DNA from 3 places in the Inquilinus ginsengisoli genome. Region 2 is predicted to be linked to each of the others. Evidence: predicted binding sites of a transcription regulator. Region 2 holds the regulator's gene; each other region holds the start of a gene.

Region 1 (6,216 bases), 170 kb from region 2:
CCGGCTCGCCGGGGCCGGCAAGACCGTGCTGCTGGGCGACCCGGGCCGGGCCTATCGGCCGCAGGACGGGCTGGAGGAAGTCGCCCGGCACCAGGTCCCGACCAGCGTCGAGATCGAGGACCGCGCCCTGCGCGAGGCCGTGGTCTGGCGGGTGCTGCCGGGGTGACGCCGCCTTCGCGGCGAGGCCGGCTCTCCCCCTCACCCGGAACCGCTACGCGGTTCCGACCTCTCCCCAAGGAGAGGTACGAAGGGACGGTGCTTCTTCACCTCTCCTTGGGGAGAGGTCGGAAATCCCGTGGGGATGCAATCCCCACAGGATTTCCGGGTGAGGGGGTGGCGCCGGCCGATGGCCGCCTGGACGTGTGGCTCAGTTGGTGGTCGGCGCCGCCGGAGCGGTGGTCGGCGGCACGGCGGGAACCGTGACCGGAGGTGGCGTGACCGCGGGTGCGGCCGGCGCCGCCGGGACAGCGGGGATGGTCACGGCCGGGGCCGCCGGAGCGACGGGCGCCGCCGGAGCCTCGGGTATCGTGGCCGGCGCGGCAGGCACCGTCGTGGCCGGGGCCGGCTCGACAGCCGCTCCCGGCACCGCCGGCGCAGCGGTCTCGCCCGGCGTCGTCGCCGGCGGCACGGTGCCGTCGGCACCCGGCACGGCCTCACCCGGAACCGTCGCGCCCGGAACCGTCTGGCCCGGAACCTCGGTCGGCGCCGGCTGGGCCGCCTTCGCGGCCCGCGCCTGGCGGCGGCCGGCGCTGCGGGCCAGATAGGCCTGCCGCGCCTCGTCCTTGTTGGCGTAGACGTCCGGGTAGTTCACCGGCTGGCCGAACTCGTCCGGGAAGCGGGTGAAGTAGCCGATATAGACCGGGATCTCCTCCGGCAGGCGCTCGGTGTACATGCGGCCGCGGGCGATCTTGGCGCTGATCTCGTCGACGGTGGTCTCGTCGGCCCAGGCCGCCAGGTCGCGCACCTTCTCGACCCGGACGCAGCCATGGCTGAGCGCCCGCTTCTCACGGCCGAAATAGCTCTTCTGCGGCGTGTCGTGCAGGTAGATCGACTGGTTGTTGTCGAGCTCGAGCTTGATCCGGCCCAGCGGGCTGCGCGGCCCCGACGGGATGTAGACGCTGGCCTCGTTGCGCACGATCGACGGCGTCGGGGTCCAGTCCGGGTTGTACTTGATCGCGTACATGTTCGACAGCAGCTCGGGCGTCGAGGTGCCCGCGGCGCCGACCACGACCTTGCTGCGGATCACCGGGGCGCCGTCCTGGAAGGCGATCAGCTCATAGGACGGAATATTGACCAGGATGAACTTGCCGCGCGGCGGGATGGCGACGGTGACGCCGGCGTCGCGCATGGCCTGGACGAAGGGGGACAGCGGCGGCGCGCCGGGCTGTGCCGGCGCCGGGATGCTGGCGGTCTGCTGCGGCGTGCCGGGCACACAGGCGGCGAGGGCCAGGATCGAGACCAGGGCCAGGGCGGCGCGCGTGACGGGCTGGCGGCGATGCGGCGCGCTGTGTCGGCTGACGGTCATCTCGGAAAATCCCCTTCCATCTCGGGCGGCGTGGCCCGATGGCCGCACGGCGCTGCTAATGATCTAGGCATAAATACTCGGTTCGGCAACGAAGCGACTTCGACGCCCCCGTGAATCCTTGCATCGCCCGGCGTCATGGCAAAAAAAGGGCGCTCCGAAGAGCGCCCTTTCACAATTGGACTTTGGAGGTTCCGATCCGTGAGGATCAGAAGTCCATGTCGCCCATGCCACCCATGCCGCCCATGCCGCCGCCCGGGGCCGCAGCCGCCGGCTTGCGCTCGACGTGCTCGGCCACCATCGCTTCGGTGGTGATCAGCAGGCTGGCCACCGAGGCGGCGTTCTGCAGCGCGGCGCGCACGACCTTGGTCGGGTCGATGACGCCGGCCTTGATCAGATCGCCATACTCGCTGGTCTGGGCGTTGTAGCCCCAGTTCTTGTCGTTCTTGTCCTGCAGCTTGCCGACAACGATCGAGGCGTCGCCGCCCGCGTTGGTGACGATCTGACGGACCGGAGCCTGGAGGGCGCGACGGACGATGTCGATGCCGACCCGCTCGTCGTCGTTGTCGTGCTTGACCTTGTCCAGCGCCTTGGAGGCGTAGAGCAGGGCCGTGCCGCCGCCCGGAACCACGCCTTCCTCGACCGCGGCGCGGGTCGCGTGCATCGCGTCGTCAACGCGATCCTTGCGCTCCTTCACCTCGATCTCGGTGGCGCCGCCGACGCGGATCACCGCGACGCCGCCCGCCAGCTTGGCCAGACGCTCCTGCAGCTTCTCGCGATCGTAGTCCGAGGAGGTCTCCTCGACCTGCGCGCGGATCTGGTTGCAGCGACCCTCGATCTCCTTCTTGGCGCCGGCGCCGTCGACGACCGTGGTCTCTTCCTTGCCGATCAGGACCTTCTTCGAGCGGCCCAGCATGTCGAGCGTGACGCTCTCGAGCTTGATGCCGAGATCCTCGGAGATGACCTGGCCGCCGGTCAGGATGGCCATGTCCTCGAGCATCGCCTTGCGGCGATCGCCGAAGCCCGGGGCCTTGACCGCCGCGACCTTCAGGCCGCCGCGCAGCTTGTTGACCACGAGGGTGGCCAGAGCCTCGCCCTCGATGTCCTCGGCGATGATCAGCAGCGGCTTGCCCGACTGAACGACCGCCTCGAGCACCGGCAGCATGGCCTGCAGGCTCGACAGCTTCTTCTCATGCAGGAGGATGTACGGGCTCTCGAGCTCGCAGATCATCTTCTCGGCATTGGTGATGAAGTACGGCGACAGGTAGCCGCGGTCGAACTGCATGCCTTCGACGACTTCGAGCTCGGTGTCGAGGCTCTTGGCCTCTTCCACCGTGATCACGCCCTCGTTGCCGACACGCTCCATCGCCTTGGCGATCATCTCGCCGATGTCGCGCTCGCCATTGGCGGAGATGGTGCCGACCTGCGCCACTTCGGCGTTGGTCTTGATCGCCTTGGAGCGGGTCTTGAGGTCGGCGACGACGGCCTCGACGGCCTTGTCGATGCCGCGCTTCAGGTCCATCGGGTTGAGGCCGGCGGCCACAGCCTTGACGCCCTCGCGGACGATCGACTGGGCCAGCACGGTCGCCGTGGTGGTGCCGTCACCGGCCAGGTCGTTGGTCTTCGAGGCCACTTCGCGCACCATCTGCGCGCCCATGTTCTCGAACTTGTCGGCGAGCTCGATCTCCTTGGCGACGGTCACGCCGTCCTTGGTGATCCGCGGTGCGCCGAACGACTTGTCGAGGACGACGTTGCGGCCCTTCGGGCCCAGCGTGACCTTGACCGCATCGGCGAGGATGTCGACGCCGCGCAGCATGCGCGACCGGGCGTCGAGCGAGAACTTAACGTCCTTCGCAGCCATCTTTTCAGTCCTTATATGTCTTTGGATTCCGGTGAAGGCGACAGGCGGATCAGGCCGCCTTGGCCGACTTCTTCACGGTGATGATGCCGAGGACGTCGCTCTCCTTCATGATCAGGAGATCCTGACCGTCGAGCTTGACCTCGGTGCCGGACCACTTGCCGAACAGGATGCGGTCGCCGGCCTTGACGTCCAGCGGCACCAGCTTGCCGGCCTCGTCACGCGTGCCCGCGCCGACCGAGATGACCTCGCCCTCCTGGGGCTTTTCCTTGGCGGTGTCCGGGATGATGATCCCGCCAGCGGTCTTCTCGTTCTGTTCGATGCGGCGCACCAGCACACGGTCGTGCAGGGGACGGAATTGCATCGTTGCTCTCCCACTCTTCAATGAAGAGATATGCGTTAAAGGTCCACCCCGGCCCGGTCGTTAGCACTCCCGGCCGGTGAGTGCTACGCATTTAAGGGGAAGCCCCGGACGGGTCAAGGCCCGCCGCATGATTCACCCCAACAAAGAGTCTTTCAGCGGAACGCGGCGGGCAGCCACAGCGACAGCGCGGGGATGTAGGTGACCAGCAGCAGCACCGCGATCGAGGCCCCGAAGAACGGCCAGATCGTGCGCATCGCCTCGCGGATCGTGATCTTGCCGACGGCGCAGCTGACGAACAGCACCGACCCCACCGGCGGGGTGTTCAGGCCGATGCCGGCGTTCAGGATCAGGATGACGCCGAAATGCACCGGGTCGATGCCGAAGGCCTTGACCACCGGCAGCAGCACCGGGGTGCAGATGATGATCATCGGCGCCATGTCCATGAAGGTGCCGAGGATCAGCAGCGCCACGTTGATCAGCAGCAGCACCATGATCGGGTCGCTGGAGATGGCGTGGATCGCGGCGACGGTCGCGGTCTGCACCTGCAGCAGCGCCATCAGCCAGCCGAAGGCCCCGGCGGTGCCGATCACCAGCAGCACCATGGCGGTGGTGCGCACCGCGCCCTGCACCGCCTCGACGAAGTTGGGCCAGTCGAGCTCGCGATAGACCAGGAGCGCGACCAGGAAGGCGTAGATCACCGCGATGCAGGAGCTTTCGGTCGCGGTGAACACGCCGGACCGGACGCCGCCGAAGATGATGCCGATCAGGAGGATGCCGGGCAGCGCCACCACCAGGTAGCGGCCGACGGCGCGCAGGCCGGGGAACGGGTCGGACGGGTAGCCGCGGCGGCGCGCCACGATATAGGCCGTGACCATCAGCGCCGCGGCCAGCAGCAGGCCGGGGATGATGCCGGCGGTGAACAGGTCGGCGATCGACACGTTGCCGCCGGCCGCGATCGAATAGAGGATCATGTTGTTCGACGGCGGGATCATCAGCGCGATGATCGCCGAGTTGGCGGTGACGTTGACCGCGTAGTCGCGGTCATAGCCGCGCGCCGCCATCTGCGGGATCATCAGCCCGCCGATCGCCGAGGCGTCGGCCACGGCCGACCCCGAGATGCCGCCGAACAGGGTCGAGGCGACGACGTTGACCTGGCCCAGGCCGCCGCGGAGATGCCCGACCAGGCTGGCGGCGAAGCGGATCAGCCGGACGGCGATGCCGCCGCGGATCATCAGGTCGCCGGCGAAGATGAAGAACGGGATCGCCATCATGGCGAAGGCGTTCATGCCGGAATTGATCTGCTGGAACACCACCACCGGCGGCAGCCCCATGTAGAGCACCGTCGCGAGGCAGGAGATGCCGAGGCAGAAGGCGATCGGCATGCCCATGAACATGAACAGCGTGAAGCCGCCGAACAGGACCCACAGCTCCATCACGCCATCTCCTGCACGCTGGGCATCGACGCCGCCGTGGGCTCGATGCCGGCGATCCGGTCGAACAGCCGCTCGGCCGCGAACAGCGCGATCAGCGCGCCACCGGCGACCAGCGGCAGGAAGTCGAACCCGCCGGGGATGTCCAGCACGGGAATGGTCGCGGTCCAGGTCCCGATCGCCAGCAGCACGGAGTACCAGACCATGGCGACGCCGAAGCCGAGGATCAGCAGCAGGTTCACGATCTCGAGCCCACGGTTGACCACCGGCGGCAGAATCTGCTGCAGGATGTCGAGGCCGAGATGGAAGCTCTCGCGCACGCCGACCGCGGCGCCGAGCAGGATGAACCAGCCCATCAGCTGCAGCGTCATCGGCTCGGCCCAGCTGGGCGTGTCGTTCAGCACATAGCGGGCGAAGACCTGCCAGCCGACCACGCCGGTCATGGCGACCATGCCGGCGCCGGCCACCCAGAGCGCCCCGGTGGACAGGGCGCCCAAGGCCCGGCGCGTCGCGTTCAAGACCGATGCCATGCCGGCCGATCTCCCTCTGCCATCATGTCGAACGGCCCCCCGCGCGGATGCGCGGGGGGCCGGTGCGGATTGCGGAGCTACTGGACCGCGCGGATGCGCTCGACCAGCGACTTGGTCTTGTCGTCGGTGACGAACTTCGCGTAGACCGGCGCCATCGCCGCGACGAAGGGCGCCTTGTCGACGGTGATGATCTCGCCGCCGCCGGCCCGGACCTTGGCCTCCGACTCCTTCTCGCGCGCCACCCACAGCTCGCGCATCTTGACCACGGAGTCCTTGGCCGCCTGGCGCAGCAGGGCCTGGTCGGCTGGCGCCAGCTTGTCCCAGGACAGCTTGGAGATCACCAGGACCTCGGGCGTCAGCGAATGCTCGGTCAGGGTGAGGTGCTTCGCCACCTCGAAATGGCGCGACGATTCATAGGACGGCCAGTTGTTCTCGGCCCCGTCGACCACGCCGGTCTCCAGCGCCGAATAGACCTCGCCATAGGACATCGGCGTCGGGTTGGCCCCGAAGGC
Region 2 (6,216 bases):
TTGGCCTTGATCTGGTTGATGCCGCCGCCGGAACCGATCGCCTGGTAATTCAGGCCGACGCCGGTCTCTTTCTTATACGTGTCCGCCCACTTGGCGTAGACCGGGGCCGGGAAGGTGGCGCCGGCGCCGGTGATGTCGGCGGCCATGGCGGTGCCCCCGAGGAGCATGGCGGCAGCGCCGATCACCGCGCCGCGAAGGGTGGATCGTGAAAAGAGCTTCACGGGGATCTCCTGTGGTGGGTGGCGGCGACCCGGAATGTCGCCGGTCGAACGGCGAAGGCCGTATCCGTCCGCAGGCTATAGACGCCGGCACCGAAGCTTTTACGACAATTCGGTTACAGTTTTATGAAGGGCCCGGCCGCCGGCCTTTGCGCCTGGTGCTGCGGGCAGGTGCACCGTGAAGACGCTGCCGCGCCCGACCTCGCTGTCGATCTCCAGCCGGCCGCGATGGCGGCTGACGATGTGCTTGACGATGGCGAGGCCGAGGCCGGTGCCGCCGACGGCGCGGCTGCGCGCCGGGTCGATCCGGTAGAAGCGTTCGGTCAGCCGCGGCAGGTGTTCCCTGGCGATGCCGTCGCCCTGGTCGGTGACGGTGACGACCAGGCCCGGGCGCCGCCCTTCCTGGACGGTGCGGGCGGAGATGCCGACCACCGAATCCGGCCGGCTGTAGTTGATCGCGTTGGACACCAGGTTCTGGAACACCTGGTACAGCTGGTCCGAATCGCCGACCACTGCCGGCAGGTCGGGCGACAGGTCGAGTTCGAGCCGCTGGTTCTTGCGCTGAGCCTTCAGCTCCAGCGCGTCGGCCACTGCCTGCAGCAGCGGGCCGATCGTCACCCGCCCGGTCGGCGGCACATGCTCGTCGAGTTCGATCCGCGACAGCGACAGCAGGTCGTTGACCAGCCGCGACATGCGTTCGGCCTGCGCCTGCATGATGCCGAGGAAGCGCTCGCGCGCGGCCACGTCGTCGCGCGCCGGGCCGCGCAGCGTCTCGATGAAGCCCATCAGGCTGGACAGCGGCGTGCGCAGCTCGTGGCTGGCATTGGCCACGAAATCGGCACGCATCTGCTCGATGCGCTTGGAGATGGTGAGGTCGTAGAGCGTGACCAGCAGCGCCGGCTCCGGCCCGCCGCCCGGCTCGCGATGGGCCGCCTCGGGCGGGACGATCTCGGGCGAGACCGCGGTGTCGCGGCGCTCGAAGCGCTGGATGCGGACCTCGAACTCCCGTTCGATCGGCACCGGCAGGTTCAGGGGCACGGTCTGCACCGCACCGCCGGCCAGCACCGCATCGACCGCCGCCACGATCTCGGGATGGCGGATGGCGTCCGCCATGTCGCGGCCTAGCAGCCGGTCGCCGAACAGCCGCCCGGCGGCGCCGTTGGCGCGCAGCACGCTGCGATCGCCGGCCAGCACCAGAATCGGGTCCTCCTGCGCCTCCAGGATCTCCGACGCGGTCTGCAGCTCGACCGCCAGGGTGCGCTCGCGGCCGCGGGCGTGGCGCTGCAGCCGCAACAGGTGCAGGAACAGCACTTGGCCGATCTCGGTCGACGGCCGCGGCGGCGTCTCCGGCGCCTCCACCGTCGATGCCGCGATGTGGCGGCGCAGCAGTTCGAGGTCGCGCAGCAGGCGCCAGGCGAACAGGCCGGCGACGGCGACCACCGCCAGCACGCCGGCCGCAGCCAGCCAGACGCCGATTCCCCCCGCCCCCGCCGACAGGAACAGCGCCGCGATCACCAGGACGGCGATCGCGCCGATGCCAAGCAGATGACGGTAGATCGGACCGGCCATGCACGCGCCTCGAGCAGCGAGCCTAGGATACCGCGATCATGCGGGGGACGGCGAAGCTACGTGAGGGCGGTGACAGTTTCGTGTCGATTCCCTGCGGCATGCGGACCGCAGGGATGCGCCCGCCTCAGGATGGCTTGGACATGCCGGCGCCGACGCCGACATAGGGGCCCTGGGCGGGCTTGACCGCCGGGTCGCAGGCGGCGGCGAGCACCGCCACCGCGATCAGGGCCGACGCGAGACCGAGCCGCCGGTTCTTCATCGTCATTCCCCCTTGGCCACGCCGACCATGGCCGGGCGCAGCAGGCGTCCCTGCAGCACATAGCCGGGCTGGATCACCTGGATGATGGTGCCGGCCGGCTTGCCGCTGCCCGGCAGTTCGAACATCGCCTGGTGGAAGTTCGGGTCGAACACCTCCCCCACCGGCTCGATCCGGGTGACGCCGTTGCGCTCGAAGGCGGCCAGCAGCTGGCGCTCGGTGGCGGCGACGCCGTCCATCAGGGTCGCCAGGGCCTGGTCCTGCTCCACCGCCTCGGCCGGCACCGCATCGATGGCGCGGCGCATGTTGTCGGCGGCGTCCAGCAGCGACTTGGCGAAGCTGGAGATCGCGAACTTCGCCGTGTCCTCGCGCTCGCGCTCGGACCGGCGGCGGATGTTCTCGGTCTCGGCCAGCGCGCGCAGCGCCTGGTCCTTCAGCTTGGCGGTCTCGGCCTCCAGCGCGGCGATGCGGTCCTGCGCCTCGGCCAGTGCCGCCCCATCGTCACCGGCTTCGGATTCGGTCGCGGCGACACCCTCGACCGCGGGCTCCAGGCCCTCGGTCTCCGGCTCCGTCGCGTCCGGGCGGGGCTCGGGGGACATCGTCTTGCTCTGCATCATGCTACCTGGTTCGTGTTCTCGTTGGTCCACAGGAGACGCCCTATCATCTTCGCGGTGTAATCCACCATCGGGATGATGCGGGCGTAGTTCAGCCGCGTCGGCCCGATCACGCCGATGGCGCCCACCACGCGCTGGTCGCCGCCCTTGTAGGGGGCGATGATCATCGAGCAGCCGGTGTGGCTGAACAGGCCGTTCTCGGCGCCGATGAAGATCTGCACGCCCTCCGCGGCGTTGGCCGCGTCGAGCATCTTCAGCATCGACTCCTTGGTCTCCAGCACCTGGAACAGGCCGCGGATGCGATCGAGGTCCTCGAGCGCGGTGACGTCGCTGAGCAGGCGGGACTGGCCCTTGACGATCAGCGTGCCGCCCCCGCTGCCGCTCCAGGTGGCGAGGCCGGCCTCGACCACCTTGGTCGAGAGGGCGTCGAGCTGGGTGCGCTGCGCCTCGATCTCGGCCGTCACCTCGGTCCGGGCCTCGGCGATGGTGCGGCCGACGATGCGGGCGTTGAGGTAGTTGGTGACGTGGACGAAGGTCGAGGCCGGCAGCCCGAGCGGCACCTCCAGCACGCGGTTCTCGACCATGCCGTCCTCGGTGACCAGGACGACCAGCGCCCGGCCCGGCGACAGGTTGACGAATTCGATGTGCTTCAGCGGGCGGTCGGCCTTGGGCGCCAGCACCAGCCCGGCGCAGGCGGACAGGCCGGACAGGGTCGACGTCGCCTCCTCCAGCATCTCGGCGACGCCGCGGCCGGCCTGGGCGCATTGCGCCTCGATCGAGGCGCGCTCGCTCTCGCCGACATCGCCCAGCTGCATCAGCCCGTGCACGAACAGCCGCAACCCCGCATCGGTCGGCAGCCGGCCGGCCGAGGTGTGCGGCGCGTAGAGCAGCCCGGCCTCCTCGAGGTCGGCCATGACGTTGCGGATGGTGGCCGGCGACAGCGAGGCGCCGAGCCGGCGCGAGAGGGTGCGGCTGCCCACCGGCTCGCCGGACTGGACATAGGCGTCGACGATCAGGCGAAAGACCTCGCGGGATCGCTCATTGAGCTCCCGGAAGGCCTGGCCCGTCGATCGGGTCGAGAAGTCGTTCAATGCGTTCATGGCTGTCGCCACGCTATGTAGGCGCCGTTCGGCCCGAATCAACGCCCCGGGCTTTACGGGCAGGACCTGCGAGGATAGCGTGCGCGACCCTCGCCGAGAAACAGAAAGCCATCCCATGCGACCGTCCGGACGCGCCATCGACGCGCTGCGCGCCATCCGCCTCGAAACCAACGTCAACAAATATGCCGAAGGCTCCTGCCTGGTGAAGTTCGGCGACACCCATGTGCTGTGCACCGCATCGGTCGACGACCGCGTGCCGTCCTGGCTGAAGAACGGCGGCAAGGGCTGGGTCACGGCGGAGTACGGCATGCTGCCGCGCGCCACCGACCAGCGCACCGACCGCGAGGCCGCCCGCGGCAAGCAGACCGGCCGGACCCAGGAGATCCAGCGCCTGATCGGCCGGTCGCTGCGCGCCGTCACCGACCTCAAGGCGCTGGGCGAGATCCAGATCAAGGTCGATTGCGACGTGCTGCAGGCCGATGGCGGCACCCGCACCGCGTCGATCACCGGCGGCTATGTCGCGCTGGTGCTGGCGCTGCGCCACCTGGTCCAGATCCGCAAGCTCAAGGCGCTGCCGCTGATCGACAGCGTCGCCGCCATCTCCTGCGGCCTGTACCAGGGCCAGGCGGTGCTGGACCTCGACTATGCCGAGGATTCCAGCGCCCAGGCCGACGCCAACTTCGTCATCACCGGCAAGGGCGGGCTGGTCGAGGTGCAGGCGACGGCGGAGCAGACGCCGTTCACCCGCGCCGAGTTCGACGCGCTGATGGGCCTGGCGGAGCAGGGCACCGCCGAGCTGGCGGCGCTGCAGCGCGCGGCGCTGGGCGAGGCGTAAGGCCCACCATAGGCTTGGCCGACGACTCCCGGGGCTGGCCGACACGCCGGCCCCGTTCTCGTTCCCGCCCTGTCCCCTGCCCTGTTTTCGACAACGTCTCGGGGTAGTTCCGTTTCTGGCCGTTTGTCGTGTATTGAACTGCGGCCCCGGTTTCGGGCACCGTCGAGCCGGTATCCCTTCCCGATACTCATCGAGGCGCAGGCCATGCGTCAGGCATTCTTGCAGGCATTGCGCGACGTCCTGGGGCCGACCCCGGGCATCGCGGTGATCCATTCCTCGCTGGCCCGGCTGGTGCCGCCGCCGGGCTTCGGGCGCTGGGACGCGCTGTACGGCCTGCGCGCCCTGATCGATTCGGGTTGGACCGTGGCGCTGCCGTCCTTCACCTTCAGCTTCTGCGGCGGGCGGCCCTACCACCACGCCGACAGCCCGTCCGAGACCGGGGTGCTGGCCGACTGGCTGCTGACCGGCGATCGCAGCGCCCGGCGCACCGCCCACCCGATCTATTCCTTCGTCGTCGCCGGGCCCGAGGCCGAGCGCATCGCCGCCTGCCCGACGACCACCACTTTCGGCGCCGATTCGCCCTTCGGCCTGTTCGCCCGCGAGGACGCGACCACCGTCATGGCCGGCTGCGGCTGGGAGTACTGCACCCAGTTCCACCAGCCGGAGGAGACGGCCGCCGTCCCCTACCGCTATTTCAAGGACTTCGCCGGCACCGCGGATTATGGCGACGGCGCCCATGACGTGAAAGCGCGGATGTTCGTGCGCGACCTGGCGCTGAACCCCCGCAACGACTTCACCCCGGTGGTGGACCGCCTGCGCCGCGACGGCGCGATGGCCACCGCCTCGCTGTGGCGCGGCACGGTCGAGGCGGCGAGCACCGCCGCGATCGAGCGCATCTGCGACACCATGCTGGCCGCCGACAAGTTCGCCTTCGTCGAGAACGGCGCCGAGCTGGCCCATCGCCACGCCAAGCTGAAGCAGGCGGCGAAGCAGCCGCCGCTGCGGCTGGCGGTGCTGGGCAGCGCCAATGTCCACCACCTGACCGCCGCCCTGGCCGACCAGCTGTCGACCCTGCTGCCGGACCGCACCGCCGAGATCCACGAGGTGCCCTACGGCCAGCTGCGCCAGGCCCTGCTGGACCCGCGGTCGGAGCTGCGGCGCTTCGACCCCCAGATCTCCGTGTTCTGCGACCGGCTGGAGGACCTGGCCGGGCAGCCGTCGCTGGACGGGCTGGCCCCCGACCTGCTGCTCGACCTCGCGGCGGGCTATGCCGAGATGATCGCCGGCCATCACGCCGACAACGGCGGCTGGGTCGTGGTCCATCGCTTCGCAGTGCTGGGCCGCATGGCCGGCGGCATCGGCGACAAGGATGCGGCGGCGCTGATCGCCCGCGCCAACGCCATCCTGGACGAGCGGCTGGGCGGGCTGGACCGGCTGGTGTGGCTGGACCTGGCGGCCGAGGCCGGCGCCGCGGCGGTCCCCGTGCTCGACGCGCGGCTGTGGTATCTCGGCCGCTTCCCATTCTCCGAAGCCTTCAACCAGCGCCTGGCCGGGCGCTGGGCCGGCATCGCCCTGGCCGTGCTGGGCAAGAGCGCGCGGCTGGTGGTGCTGGACCTCGACAACA
Region 3 (6,216 bases), on a different contig from region 2:
TCGCTGTTGGCGAACATCGACCAGCCGGCATAGCCGATCGAGGGGTAGGCGTGGCCGCCGGGGCCGACCGGCATCGGCGCCACCGCGAAGTCCTCGGGCTTCATGTGGTCGAGGATGCCGATCATGGCGTCCGGATCGTTGTCCAGCATGGCGCAGGCGCCGGAATAGAAGCCGGTGACGGTCTCGTTGAAGCCCCAGTTCAGGCTGTCCTTGGGCGCTCCGCCGGCCTTGTACAGGTCGACCAGGAACTGCATGCCCTTGGCCGCGTCGGCGTCGCCGAGGGTCGAGGTGCCGTCGTCGTTGAAGAACTTGCCCTTGCCGTCCATGGTCAGCATGAAGAAGGCGGTGCCGCCGGTGCCGCCCTTGCCGCCGCGCAGGCAGTAGCCGGCCTTGCCGCCGCCCAGCGCGCCGATCTTCTTCGACACGTCCATGAACTCGTCGAGCGTCTTCGGCGGCGCGGCGATGCCGGCCTCCTTGAACAGCTTCTTGTTCCAGTACAGGCCGCGCAGATAGAAGCCGTAGGGCACCATGTAGGCGGTGTCCTTCACGGTCTTGGAGAACTGCACCGCACGCTCGCCCAGGGTCGGGGCCTCGTCCCATTTGGCGATGTAGGGGTCGAGGTTCTCGAGCTGGCCGTTGTTGGCGTAGAGCGACATCCAGCGTTCCGGCATCTCGGCGATGTCGGGGGTCTCGCCGGCCTGGACCATGGTCAGGAACTTCTCGAACGCCTCGCCCCAGGGCAGCGACACGATCTCGACCTTGATGCCCGGATTGGCGGCCTCGAACTTGTCGATCTGGCCCTTCAGGAACTCGGTCCGCTGCGGGCTGGTGATGACCTCGACCAGCTTGAGGTTGGTGTCGGCCAGCGCCGGGCCGGTGAAGGCGATCGCGGCCAGACCGGCCAAAAGCAACATCCGTTTCATTTTTGCCTCCCTGTTGAACGATGGAAAACGTGGATCAGCCGGCCGAGGCTCCGAGGGCGCGATCGAGGTCGCCCCACAGATCCTCGGTGTCTTCGAGCCCGACCGCGATGCGGACGATGCGCGGCGTCACCCCGAAGGCCGACATCGCGTTCGGCCCCTGGGCCTGGCGCAGCGACGCCTGGGCCGGGATCACCAGGCTTTCATGCCCGCCCCAGCTGACGCCGAGCTTGAACAGCCGCAGCCCGTCGACGAAGCGCGGCACGTCGACCCGCGCGTCGACCTCGAAGGAGAACAGGCCGCTGTGGCCGGTCAGCGTGGCGCCGCCCGGGTGGTTGGAGAACACCGGATGCAGCACCCGGGTGACCAGCGAATGATCGGCCAGGCGCCGGGCGATCGCCAGCCCGCTCTCCTGGTGCTGCCGCATCCGCAGCGGCAGGGTGCGCATGCCGCGGATCAGCAGCCAGGCCTCGAACGGCGACAGCTTGCCGCCGAGATACGGGTAGGTCAGGTCGTTGACCCGGGCGATGCGCTCGGCCGAGCCGGCGATCACCCCCGCCACCGTGTCGCTGTGGCCGCTGAGGTATTTCGAGGCCGAGTGGACGACCAGGTCGACCCCGTGCTTCAGCGGCTGCTGGAACAGCGGCGTCGCCCAGGAATTGTCGATGATGGTGGCCGCGCCATGCGCCTTGGCCAGCGCCGCCAGCCGGCCGATCTCCTGCAGGTCGAACACCATCGAGGTCGGGTTCTCGAGATACAGCAGCTTCGCCCCCGGCAGCGCCGCCTCGACCGCCGCGAGGTCGCCGGCGTCGACATAGTCGACGGTGACGCCGACCCGCGGCAGCAGCTTCTCGAAGAAGCGGTAGGCGTCGCCATAGACGTGGCGGGTGCACAGGATGCGGTCGCCGGCGCCGGCGATGCTGAGCACGGCGGAGCTGATCGCCGCCATGCCGCTGGCGGTGCCGCGCGCCGCCTCGGCGCCTTCCAGCGCCGCGATCTTGCGCTCGAACTCCTGCACCGTCGGGTTGTTGCCGCGGGAATAGATCGGCCGCTGGATCTGGCCCGAGAACGCCGCCTCCATCTCCGCATAATTGGCGAAGGTGAACAGCGAGGTCTGGTAGATCGGCGGCACCACCGCGCCGGACGGGAAGGCATCGTCATGCGCCAGCTGGGTGGCGGCGGCGTAGTCGTCGGCGGCGTAGTCGTCAGTCATGGTCTGGCCCGCGGTTCCGGTCGGCGTTGCGGATGTCTTCGTCGACCATGTCGATGATGGTCAGCGCGGCGTCGCGCGCCCCGTCCGGGTCGCGCCGGACGATCGCGTCGTACATCACGCGGTGATAGGGGAAGGTGCGGCCGGCGAAATCCGGCATGTCGAGCGGGTTTTCCCAGAAGCGGTGGAAGGCGTCCCGCATGCTGGCCAGGATCTGCTCGAAGATCGGGTTCTCGGTGGCACGGAAGATCGACTGGTGGAACTCCCAGTCCTGCTCCGGCGCGTCGCCGTATTTCAGGTGGTGCGCTTCCATGATGTCGAGCCGGCGGCCGATCTCGGCGACCTGCACGGGGGTCGCGCGGCGGGCGCAGATCGCCGCGGCCTCGCCCTCCAGCGCCCGGCGCACCTCCAGCGTGTGCAGCAGGGTGTCGACGTCGGAGGCGCGGTCGATGGTCAGCGGCATGTGGATGCTGGCGGTCGAGACCGCGACGCGCAGATAGGTGCCGCTGCCCTTGCGCATCTCGACGATGCCGAGGCCTTCCCAGCGCTTCAGCGCCTCGCGGATGGTCGAGCGGCTGACCTGCAGCTGCTCCGCCAGCTCGCGCTCCGGCGGCAGCCGGTCGCCCGGCTTGATGCCCGTCCGCTCGACATGCTCCGTCACCGCCACCAGCACGGCCTCGTCACGCGTCGGCGTGCGGACCGGCAGCAGCGATGAGGATCGGGGACGCAGGGACATCGGTAGGGTCGACCTTCAGAATTGGTCTGACATCCCGACCACATCTACGGGAGGAGCCGCCTCGCGTCAACCGGAACTCCGTAGCGCCGCACGCCCGCGCTAAAGGAGTCTCGATCGGGAATTCAGGAGCCTTATCAGCGGATTGGCACTCTCACGGCAAGAGTGCTGAAAATTTGTCGGCGGGCTCTTGACGGCTATTTTCGCGCTCCCCATGTCGCCCGAGCGAACCGGCGAGCCCGCATTCTCGAGGCTGCCGCTCGCGATCACATGACGAGAGATTGGCAAGATAGGAGTCCGCAATGACGTTCTGTCCGCTGCACGATCGCGTGGCCGTCCGCCGCCTCGACGGCGAGGAGAAGACCCGGGGCGGCATCATCATTCCCGACACCGCCAAGGAGAAGCCGCAGGAGGGCGAGGTCGTCGCCGTCGGCCCGGGGCTGCGGGACGAGACCGGCAAGCTGGTGCCGCTCGACGTGCAGGCCGGCGACCGGGTGCTGTTCGGCAAATGGTCGGGGACCGAGGTGAAGATCGACGGCCAGGATCTGCTGATCATGAAGGAATCCGACATCCTGGGCATCCTCGAAGGGGCCGCCGCGCAGAAGGCGGCGGCCTGATCGGAGCCGTCGGATCGTTTTTGAGGGAGTGATGAAATGGCTGCGAAGGATGTGAAGTTCTCCGTCGAGGCGCGCGAGAAGATGCTGCGCGGCGTCGACATCCTCGCCGATGCGGTCAAGGTCACGCTGGGCCCGAAGGGCCGCAACGTCGTGATCGACAAGTCGTTCGGCGCGCCGCGGATCACCAAGGACGGCGTCACCGTCGCCAAGGAGATCGAGCTCGCCGACAAGTTCGAGAACATGGGCGCGCAGATGGTGCGCGAGGTCGCGTCGAAGACCAACGACCTGGCCGGCGACGGCACCACCACCGCGACCATTCTGGCATCGTCCATCGTCAAGGAAGGGACCAAGGCGGTGGCCGCCGGCCTGAACCCGATGGACCTGAAGCGCGGCATCGACACCGCCGTCGAGGCGGTGGTCGCCGACCTCAAGGCCAATGCGCGCAAGATCACCCGCAACGACGAGATCGCGCAGGTCGGCACGATCTCGGCCAATGGCGATGCCGAGATCGGCAGGTTCCTGGCCGAGGCGATGGAGAAGGTCGGCAACGAGGGCGTGATCACGGTGGAGGAGGCCAAGAGCCTCGACACCGAGCTCGAGGTGGTCGAGGGCATGCAGTTCGACCGCGGCTACATCTCGCCCTATTTCGTCACCAATGCCGAGAAGATGCGGGTCGAGCTCGAGGATCCGTACGTCCTGATCCATGAGAAGAAGCTGTCCTCGCTGCAGGCGCTGGTGCCGCTGCTCGAGGCGGTGGTGCAGTCGGGCCGGCCGCTCCTGGTCATCGCCGAGGACGTCGAGGGCGAGGCCCTGGCCACCCTCGTGGTCAACCGGCTGCGCGGCGGCCTGAAGGTCGCGGCGGTCAAGGCGCCGGGCTTCGGCGACCGGCGCAAGGCGATGCTCGAGGACATCGCGGTGCTGACCGGCGGCACCGCCATCTCCGAGGATCTCGGCATCAAGCTCGAGACCGTCACGCTCGACATGCTCGGCCGCGCCAAGAAGGTGGTGATCGAGAAGGAGGCCACCACCGTCGTCGACGGCGCCGGTTCGAAGGCCGAGATCGAGGCCCGCATCCGGCAGATCCGGGCGCAGATCGAGGAGACCACCTCGGACTACGACCGCGAGAAGCTGCTGGAGCGTCTGGCCAAGCTGGCGGGCGGCGTCGCGGTGATCCGCGTCGGCGGCGCCACCGAGGTCGAGGTGAAGGAGCGCAAGGATCGCGTCGACGACGCGATGCACGCGACCAAGGCGGCGGTGGAGGAGGGTATCCTGCCCGGCGGGGGCGTGGCGCTGCTGCGCGCGCTGAAGGCCCTCAACGAGCTCAAGCCGGAGAATGACGACCAGCGGACCGGCATCGACATCGTCCGCCGTGCGCTGCAGGCGCCGGCGCGGCAGATCGCGGTGAATGCCGGCGAGGACGGCTCGCTGATCGTCGGCAAGGTGCTGGAGACGCCGGACTACGCTTTCGGCTTCGACGCCCAGACCGGCGAGTATGGCGACATGTACGCCAAGGGCATCATCGACCCTGCCAAGGTCGTCCGCGCGGCGCTGCAGGACGCGGCCTCCGTCGCCGGCCTCCTGGTCACCACCGAGGCGATGGTGGCCGAACTGCCGAAGAAGCCGGCCGCCGAGGCGCCGGCCCACGGCGCGGGCATGGACTACTGAGGCAACGTCCGGCCGCGGGGAGACGAGAGGCCGCCCGCCTCTCGTCGTCCGCGGCGGCAACTGAATCTCACCATCGAGCGCAACGGCGGGACGCAGACTGTTGCCGTCCAGGTCGCACCCGCCGGAAGCTCGTGAACGAACGAGGAGGAGAACGGGAATGATCGGTTCGACATCGTTCATGACATCATCCCTCGGAATGCGCGTGCTGGCGGCGTACCGCTCCAGCCGCAAGGCAGGACATGATGAGTGGAGCGCCTGCGAGGCGGCGCTGGAGGTCGTCCGGCGTGCCCATCCGGAGGCCTCGGCAGATTTCGCCAACACCTTTGTTTCGGACGTGCTGCGCGAGGCCTACCCGCCGGAGCGCATCAGAGCCGCGGCGGCGCGGCCGCGGACGGCCGCCGTACCGCCTGCCCGGCGAAGCGGCCGGGACCTGCGACCGTCGGACAAGATCCATTTCCGGCGTCTGCCGGCTGCAAGGGCGACATCCGGTGCGACGCCCGATCTGCCGCGGTGATCGCGCCGGCGTCGCGCCTGCCGCCCATCACCCGTTGTGGTCGGTTCGCAACGGAGGGAAATCGCACTACCATGGCCGCCGGCGCGGTCGGCGAGGATCTGGATGCGGATGCGTGGATGGGCCCCGATCGCGATCGCCTGGACGCTGCTGTGCTGCGGCATGGCGGCCGCGGCGCCGGGCAAGGACGAGACGGTCGAGCAGGCGGTGTGCCGGCTGATCGAGGACTCCGCGACGGCGCAGAACCTGCCGCTGGAGTTCTTCACCCGGCTGATCTGGAAGGAAAGCCGGTTCCGGCCGCATGCGGTCAGCCCGAAGGGCGCGCGGGGCGTGGCCCAGTTCATGCCCGGCACCGCGAAGATGCGCGACCTGGCCGACCCCTTCGACCCCGAGACGGCATTGCCGGCCTCGGCCGCCTTCCTGGCCGAGTTGCGCGACCAGTTCGGCAATCTCGGCCTCGCCGCCGCCGGCTACAACGCCGGGCCGAATCGGGTCGCGAGCTGGATCGGCGGCCACGGCTACCTGCCGCTGGAGACCGAGGACTACGTCCAGTTCGTCAC

Evidence for each region. Region 2 encodes HrcA, which represses chaperone genes, less so after heat shock. Its sites were predicted from a motif close to GTTAGCACTCNCCNNNGGNGAGTGCTAAC; they were not measured.
Region 1: a site for HrcA is predicted at 3,804-3,832, ahead of groES (co-chaperone GroES). Genes of this name have one in related genera too.
Region 3: a site for HrcA is predicted at 3,008-3,036, ahead of E9232_RS27765 (co-chaperone GroES). Genes of this name have one in related genera too.

Annotation. Positions count from the first base shown of each region.
Region 1 covers NZ_JAVDPW010000009.1:425,711-431,926, reverse strand. The annotation lists gene E9232_RS26085 (class I SAM-dependent methyltransferase) at 1-166, shown strand, start outside; gene E9232_RS26080 (L,D-transpeptidase family protein) at 368-1,525, opposite strand; gene groL (chaperonin GroEL) at 1,731-3,383, opposite strand; gene groES (co-chaperone GroES) at 3,433-3,744, opposite strand; gene E9232_RS26065 (TRAP transporter large permease) at 3,897-5,177, opposite strand; gene E9232_RS26060 (TRAP transporter small permease) at 5,177-5,704, opposite strand; gene E9232_RS26055 (TRAP transporter substrate-binding protein) at 5,782-6,216, opposite strand, start outside.
Region 2 covers NZ_JAVDPW010000009.1:258,426-264,641, reverse strand. The annotation lists gene pstS (phosphate ABC transporter substrate-binding protein PstS) at 1-221, opposite strand, end outside; gene E9232_RS25290 (ATP-binding protein) at 321-1,787, opposite strand; gene E9232_RS25285 (hypothetical protein) at 1,912-2,052, opposite strand; gene grpE (nucleotide exchange factor GrpE) at 2,049-2,642, opposite strand; gene hrcA (heat-inducible transcriptional repressor HrcA) at 2,657-3,757, opposite strand; gene rph (ribonuclease PH) at 3,873-4,592, shown strand; gene E9232_RS25265 (HAD-IIIC family phosphatase) at 4,797-6,216, shown strand, end outside.
Region 3 covers NZ_JAVDPW010000010.1:318,168-324,383, reverse strand. The annotation lists gene E9232_RS27780 (ABC transporter substrate-binding protein) at 1-923, opposite strand, end outside; gene E9232_RS27775 (aminotransferase class I/II-fold pyridoxal phosphate-dependent enzyme) at 958-2,133, opposite strand; gene E9232_RS27770 (FadR/GntR family transcriptional regulator) at 2,126-2,866, opposite strand; gene E9232_RS27765 (co-chaperone GroES) at 3,166-3,480, shown strand; gene groL (chaperonin GroEL) at 3,517-5,145, shown strand; gene E9232_RS27755 (hypothetical protein) at 5,303-5,659, shown strand; gene E9232_RS27750 (lytic transglycosylase domain-containing protein) at 5,768-6,216, shown strand, end outside.